Prolixibacter sp. NT017: one gene and its partner. The protein of the gene in region 2 interacts with the protein of the main gene of each other region in a pairwise test. Links are inferred from orthologs where the notes say so. Each region holds a gene or a part of one and is shown on either strand. Other genes may lie near its edges. The genes, in order: def and GJU87_RS16940.

Region 1 (3,197 bases), 3.8 Mb from region 2 along the record:
AAAGATGATGACGAGAAAAGAAGTGAGCAACATAGGGGCGGTGAATGAAATTTTGGGAATAACTGCTCCGGGAAGTGTGTTGACTGTCCAAACAGAAGCGAGCAGGGCTTTAACTAATATGTGTAGTAACAGGGCAATTGCTTTGCCGATGAACGGAATGAATGAGAGAGTAAGCAAAAGAAATGCGGCGTAAATAATTAATGTGGTTAACGGAATAGCGAAAAGATTGGTCAACCAGAAATAAACGGGAAATTGATGAAAGTAGTAGATGGAAAGCGGTGAAACGCCAATCTGCGCGGCTAAGGAAACTGTCAGTAGCCCCCAGACTTTATCGAGCCACCAGTTGCTTATGTAGATGGTGTGGTAAATTAGTGGCTGGAAGAATACGATGGAAAGAACTGCTGCATACGATAGTTGGAAGCCTACCTCAAAAAGTAGGTTAGGATTCACGAGTAACAGCAAAAATGCTGATGCAGCGAGCGTGTTGTAAATGTTGTTCTGCCGGTTGACGTTTTCGCCAATGGCAATGAATGAAAACATGGTGGCCGCTCGCTGAACAGAAGGAGACAAACCGGTAATGAAAGCGTAAATCCAGATAACTGCAAGCAAAACGAACAGCCGGGCTAAACGACCTTTTCGATATTTTTTTAGTAATTTGAGCAGAAAGCTGAAAACGAAGTAGATAATTCCCACGTGCAAGCCCGATACCGCCAGAATGTGAATCGCGCCCGAGTTGGCGAAATCTGATTTTATTTCCGGATCGATATTTTCGCGATCGCCCAATACCAACGCCGATAATATACTCATTTCGTCGCCGGAGAAGCCATATCGTTCAAATATGCTTAGGAAATGTTCCCGGACGATCAGCGCTTTTTGCTGGAGATTTAATCCTACTTTTCCCGTAGTGATGAAATAATCTTTCGTCCGGAGGTAAAGTCGGTGCGTAATATGATGTCTGAGCATGTAGGCCCGGTAATTGAATTCGCCGGGATTGCTCGGCGGCTCGATAGCTGTCGGCTGACGATGAAAGGCGATTACCTGCCCTGGAATCAGGTTCGCTGCTGTTGAATCTTTTTCCAGGTAGGTTAATATGTTTTGCTTTTCGGGAAGGAGTTGCAAAATGGTTTTGAATGAGTTCGCTTTTTTTTCCGGGAAACCGGCAACAACGGCAAAATGGCTTGTTTTGTCTGGTATCGATTTTGGCTGATATTGTCGTTGCTGGTGCCAGTACCATCCGAAAATGAACAGGAAAAAATAGAGGAGAGTACCGAACAAAGGCGCTGTCCTGTAGCCCGTTCGACGAAATGTTACTAGTAAGAGAAAAAGAATAGTGAGCCCGGCGAGGCCAGTTAATAATTGGAGGCCTTCAATGGAATAACCCGCCAGAATTCCGGCGACGAATGGAAGGAGAAAACGGAAGAAAGGAATTCGACGAAGATGGTCAGTCAGGCTGGTCATAAAAATGAGATTACCGTAATCACATGATTTAAATTACGATAATCTCACTAAAATACCTTGAATATCAGAAGCGAATTTACCTGAATCAGATTTTTGGAAGCTTTATCCGGTACGAGGGCTGCACTTTCCCTTTGGTAATCGCCGTCAGTTTACTTTTCAGCAAGCGCTTCTTCAGAGGAGTAGCGTAGTCAACAAACAGGATTCCATCGAGGTGATCGTACTCGTGTTGCAAAACTCTGGCGGCAAATCCTTCGAACACTTCGTCATGCTCCACCCAATTCTCATCGAAATATTTCATGCGGATACGGCCTTTCCGTTTCACCTCTTCCCGGATAAACGGAATGCTCAGACAACCTTCTTCCATGAGCACTTCTTCACCGTCTTTTTCGATGATATGAGGATTGATGAATGCTTTTTTGAAGTCTTTCAACTCTGGTTCTTCTTCAGCCATGGGCGTGGCATCGACCACAAAAACCCTGATAGATAAACCAACCTGTGGTGCGGCCAGTCCTACTCCCTCTGCATTATACATGGTTTCGAACATGTTATCGATAAGTTCCTGCAGACCTTCGTAGTCTTTGTCAATGTCCGGTGTCACTTTTCGTAAAACCGGGTCGCCGAAAACGGTTACAGGTAAAATCATGCTATTTATTTTTTGTATTTATTTTCTTCCAAATAAGATTGTAGAATGATGGTGGCACTTACGGCATCTACCATTGCTTTGTCCTGACGCGACTTTTTTCGCAAGCCGGCATCAATCATGCTCTGAAAAGCGATTTTCGATGTAAAACGCTCATCAATTTGCTTAACAGGCATGTCGGGATAGAGTTTGCTGAATTTTTTCAGAAACGGATTGATGTACCGTATTGATTCAGATGGTTCGTTGTTTAATTGTACCGGGTAACCGATAACGAGCAATTCAACATCTTCCTTTTTTAAATAGTCACTCAGAAAATCCCAGATTTCGTGTGTTGCTACTGTCGTGAGCCTGCTGGCGATTAACTGAAGCGGATCGGTTACCGCTACTCCAACTCGCTTTCTGCCGTAATCGAGGGCCAGAATCCTTCCCATGTTGTTTTTGATTTTCAGGGGGCAAAGATACACGATTATTTGATTTTTTCTCATTTCAGTATAAAGGGATTACGAATGTTTCCGGAAACTTTTGTGAAAGGATTCGATATCCATTAAGATTAAAATGAAATGCAGATGTAAAAAATAGTGTTATCGTAATTTGTTTGTATACAGTGTTTTTGGGTTTTGGGTGTAATCTTTACTCTTATCTTTTTTTAACAATTTACCTGGTTTTGGCACGGGCTTTGATTTTGCTTGAGCAAAGAATGAGGTATACCATTACGACGACGTCGGGAAATATTGAAGTTTAACTTTAAAAACCCGAAAACTATGAAAACGACACAATTCCATAAAATAAGCGCTACTGTATTTTTGATGGCTGTTTTATCAGTCGCTGCTGTAAATCCTGCATTTGCACAGAGGCGCACCCGGAAATATCAGCCTGAGAGGCGTGAACATTCCAAAGGGAAATACGAAAACAGAGATCATCGTTCAAGTAATAGGGAAAGAAGCAACCGTAACGAAAGAAATGATGATCGGTTTAAAAAAAATAATCACAACCGGGATCGTGACCATGATCGAAATTACGCGTACCATACGCCGCGTTACAATCGCGATAACGACCGGAATTGGAATAGAAATGGACACTGGGATAATGACCGGCGCTG
Region 2 (3,192 bases):
GTTTTACCATTGGTTCGCCAGTTCAGGGCGTTCAGATGACCATCCTTATCAATGATGTAGATGTTATTGTTGGTTCCCAGCCAAATGTTTCCAGCTTTATCTTCCTGGATATCATTGATGGAAACGTCTCGTCCTTTGAAAAGCGGATTGTTCTCGTACGGATGATAGAAGCATTCCTTCTGCCGGTCGAAATAGTTTAAGCCGCCGTTTTCAGTTCCAACCCAGAGATTCCCCTTTTTATCCTCGAAAATGGCACGCACCAGGATGCCTTTCAGACTTAAACTATCGGAGTGCGCATGCTGATAGTTGGTAAACTCATAGCCGTCGAAACGACTTAGTCCCTGGCTGGTACCAAACCACATCCAACCTTCGTGGTCCTGGTAAATGATTTGAATATGATTATCGGGCAGACCATCCTCTTGCGAGAAATAATCAAAACTCATTTCATTTTGCACGGCAAATGCCGGGACGGTATGCCCAAAGAATATGAATCCTAAGGATAATAGTAAAAGTGCAAGCGATTTCATTTTCATCTTTCGAGAATAGGGGTCTCCTTCACCACTCAATCGTAACTGCTTACAAGGTTTATTTTGGTTTAATGAGGATGAAAATATCAATAATTATCAAGAATATAAAAATGGGTGACGGTACAATTGCTCTATTATCAAAGATGTTGTGTTGGCATGTATTGTTTTAAGAGGGATATTGGATGATAAATATACGGCGCTTTTCATTTTTAGTAAAATTATGAAGCCGGTTGCTTTCGAACAGTTGTCATTAAAAAAGCGACTATTTGGAAAAGGAAAAAATTAGCGGCCGGGACCTTTCATCGATAAAAACAAAAAAGAGACTGTCGCCGGGAAGTAAATGGCTCATGGACTTTTGATCACGGCTTCCCCGGGAAGTAAACGGCTCGTGTACTTTTGATCACGGCTTCCCCGGGAAGTAAACGGCTCATGGACTTTTGATCACGGCTTCCCCGGGAAGTAAATGGCTCGTGGACTTTTGATCATGGCGTCCCCGGGAGTTAGATAGCGTCTTTCGTATTTGATAATCGAATTTCGATTGTCATTTAACAATGCCTTCTTGAACCAAATATTCAGCAATTTGAACTGCATTCAGTGCTGCACCCTTTAGAATCTGGTCGGAAACCGTCCAGAAGGTAAGGCCTTTCGGGTTGCTGATATCCTTCCGGATACGGCCCACAAATACTTCGTCTTTTCCCGAAAGGTATAAAGGCATTGGGTATTTCTTCTCCGCCGGATTGTCGATAACAACAATTCCTTCAGCTTCTTCGAAAGCTCTGTGTGCGGCATCAACTGAAATTTCCTTTTCGGTTTCCACCCAGATCGCTTCGGAGTGAGAACGCATAACCGGCACACGGACAGCGGTGGCGCTAACCTGCACGTCGGAGTGCATAATCTTCCGCGTTTCGTTGTACATCTTCATCTCTTCCTTGGTGTAGTCATTGTCGAGGAAAACGTCGATGTGCGGAATCACGTTGTTGACCAGTTGGTACTGGAATTTCTCCACCGTTGGATCCTGGTTATTGGCCACCTCTTTGGTCTGCTCTTCCAGTTCGGCCATGCCCGATGCACCCGCACCACTGGCGCTCTGGTAAGTGGCAATGTGAACCCGGGTAATATGCGACAGTTTTTCAATCGCTTTCAGCGCTACCACCATCTGAATAGTCGTACAGTTCGGGTTGGCGATAATCCGGCGAGGCATATTTTTACAATCTTCCGGATTGACTTCCGGAACAACTAACGGTACGTCAATATCCATACGGAACGCGCTGGAGTTGTCAATCATCACCGTTCCGTGCTTGGTAATCGTTTCTTCGAAAGCCTTGGAAGTGCTGGCCCCGGCAGATGTAAGCGCAATATCGATGTCTTTAAAATCGTCGCCTTCTTTCAGTTCCTTTACCACCAGTTTCTTGCCCTTAAATTCATAGGTCCGGCCTGCACTCCGGGCAGAGCCAAATAACACCAGTTCATCCATCGGAAAATTCCGCTCGGCAAGTACTCGAAGGAACTCCTGTCCAACAGCACCACTAACACCAACAATTGCTACTTTCATAATACTACTGAATTTACTAACTTGAATATAACATTGTCTGATTTACTTGATCGAGACACAGCTACAACGCCAAAATTAATTTTTTTCCTAACGATAACCTTACCATGCGATCAACGTTTACGATTATTTTACTTACAATTTGTAAGTTGACCAATCTATTCTCTGCAACTTTATTTTTCGAAAACTTCGAAAGCGGGCAGCTTGATAGCTGGAGAACCTGTCAAAGCTGGGCACTGGATAGTCAGCAAGTGGTCGACGGAGACTACTCGTTGCGCCATTTTGTGTTTGGTCGGGGTGGAGAAAGTTATGTCAGTCATCCCCTTGAGCCGATCGATCTAAATGCCGGAAATTTCAGCTGGGAGGTAACGCTTTCGAATGGCGACTGGGCTCCTGCTGGCGATGAAGCTTTCGGCTTTTGGCTTTGCGCCGACACGACAGAACTGTCAGTGGCTTCAGGCTATATGGCTGGTGTTAACCTGATGACCAAAGACAACCGCCTGACGCTGGTTCGGTTTCAAAACGGGAAGCCGGTTGAGGAAATTCTAAAAACACGGATGGTCTGGGACGAGGGAAAGACGGTAACGCTGAAAATTTCTCATTCACCACAAGGTATCTGGCATTTATCCTACCGGGATAAAAGTCGCAGTAGCGGGTCGGCAGAATATGAAGAAGTGGAAGAAACTCCCTCGTTAACCATGCAGGCGACCGGTGCTTATTTCCGGTTCACCGCGGCACACAGCGGGCAATTCTGGCTGGACGATATCTCCATCGATTTTGAGAATACATCTCCGTATGTTCGGAGTGTCACGGCTGTCTCACCACAGGAAATCAAGGTACAGTTTTCCGAGAAGATGATGGATGAAGCGCTTTCTCTGCAAAAGTACACGTTAACTAGCAATCAGGGAAGCCTGATGAATATCCGGCACATCCGGTCGGAGCGGTTTTATCCGGCCTCCGTTTTTCTGGAAATGGAACTGCCGACGGATTGGAACCTGAAATTAGCGGTTGGTTCTCTTTCTGATGAGCAAGGTACGCTTACGAATGATACCACTATCGTTTTTCCGTTCGCCTTGCCAGCCCAGGTTGGTGCCGTCGTTTTCACGGAAGTAATGG

The links.
Region 1: the proteins of GJU87_RS16940 (region 2) and def interact in binary tests that used the Escherichia coli proteins (3 or more experiments, as listed by UniProt). The link is inferred for Prolixibacter sp. NT017 from one-to-one orthologs.

The regions. Positions count from the first base shown.
Region 1 is NZ_BLAV01000001.1:258,385-261,581, forward strand. The notes cover bases 323-3,186. They hold def (peptide deformylase), read right to left. Parts: upstream 2,102-3,186; coding sequence 1,544-2,101; downstream 323-1,543. Other genes in these bases: GJU87_RS01005 (ComEC/Rec2 family competence protein), read right to left, coding at 323-1,458; ruvX (Holliday junction resolvase RuvX), read right to left, coding at 2,107-2,529; GJU87_RS01020 (hypothetical protein), read left to right, coding at 2,860-3,186. Outside these bases: more of GJU87_RS01005, read right to left, coding at 1-322; more of GJU87_RS01020, read left to right, coding at 3,187-3,197. UniProt on the Escherichia coli protein: Removes the formyl group from the N-terminal Met of newly synthesized proteins. Requires at least a dipeptide for an efficient rate of reaction. N-terminal L-methionine is a prerequisite for activity but the enzyme has broad specificity at other positions.
Region 2 is NZ_BLAV01000001.1:4,048,787-4,051,978, reverse strand. Bases 75-2,933 are described here. They hold GJU87_RS16940 (aspartate-semialdehyde dehydrogenase), read right to left. Parts: upstream 2,080-2,933; coding sequence 1,069-2,079; downstream 75-1,068. Other genes in these bases: GJU87_RS16935 (lamin tail domain-containing protein), read left to right, coding at 2,226-2,933; GJU87_RS16945 (two-component regulator propeller domain-containing protein), read right to left, coding at 75-443. Also shown: more of GJU87_RS16945, read right to left, coding at 1-74; more of GJU87_RS16935, read left to right, coding at 2,934-3,192.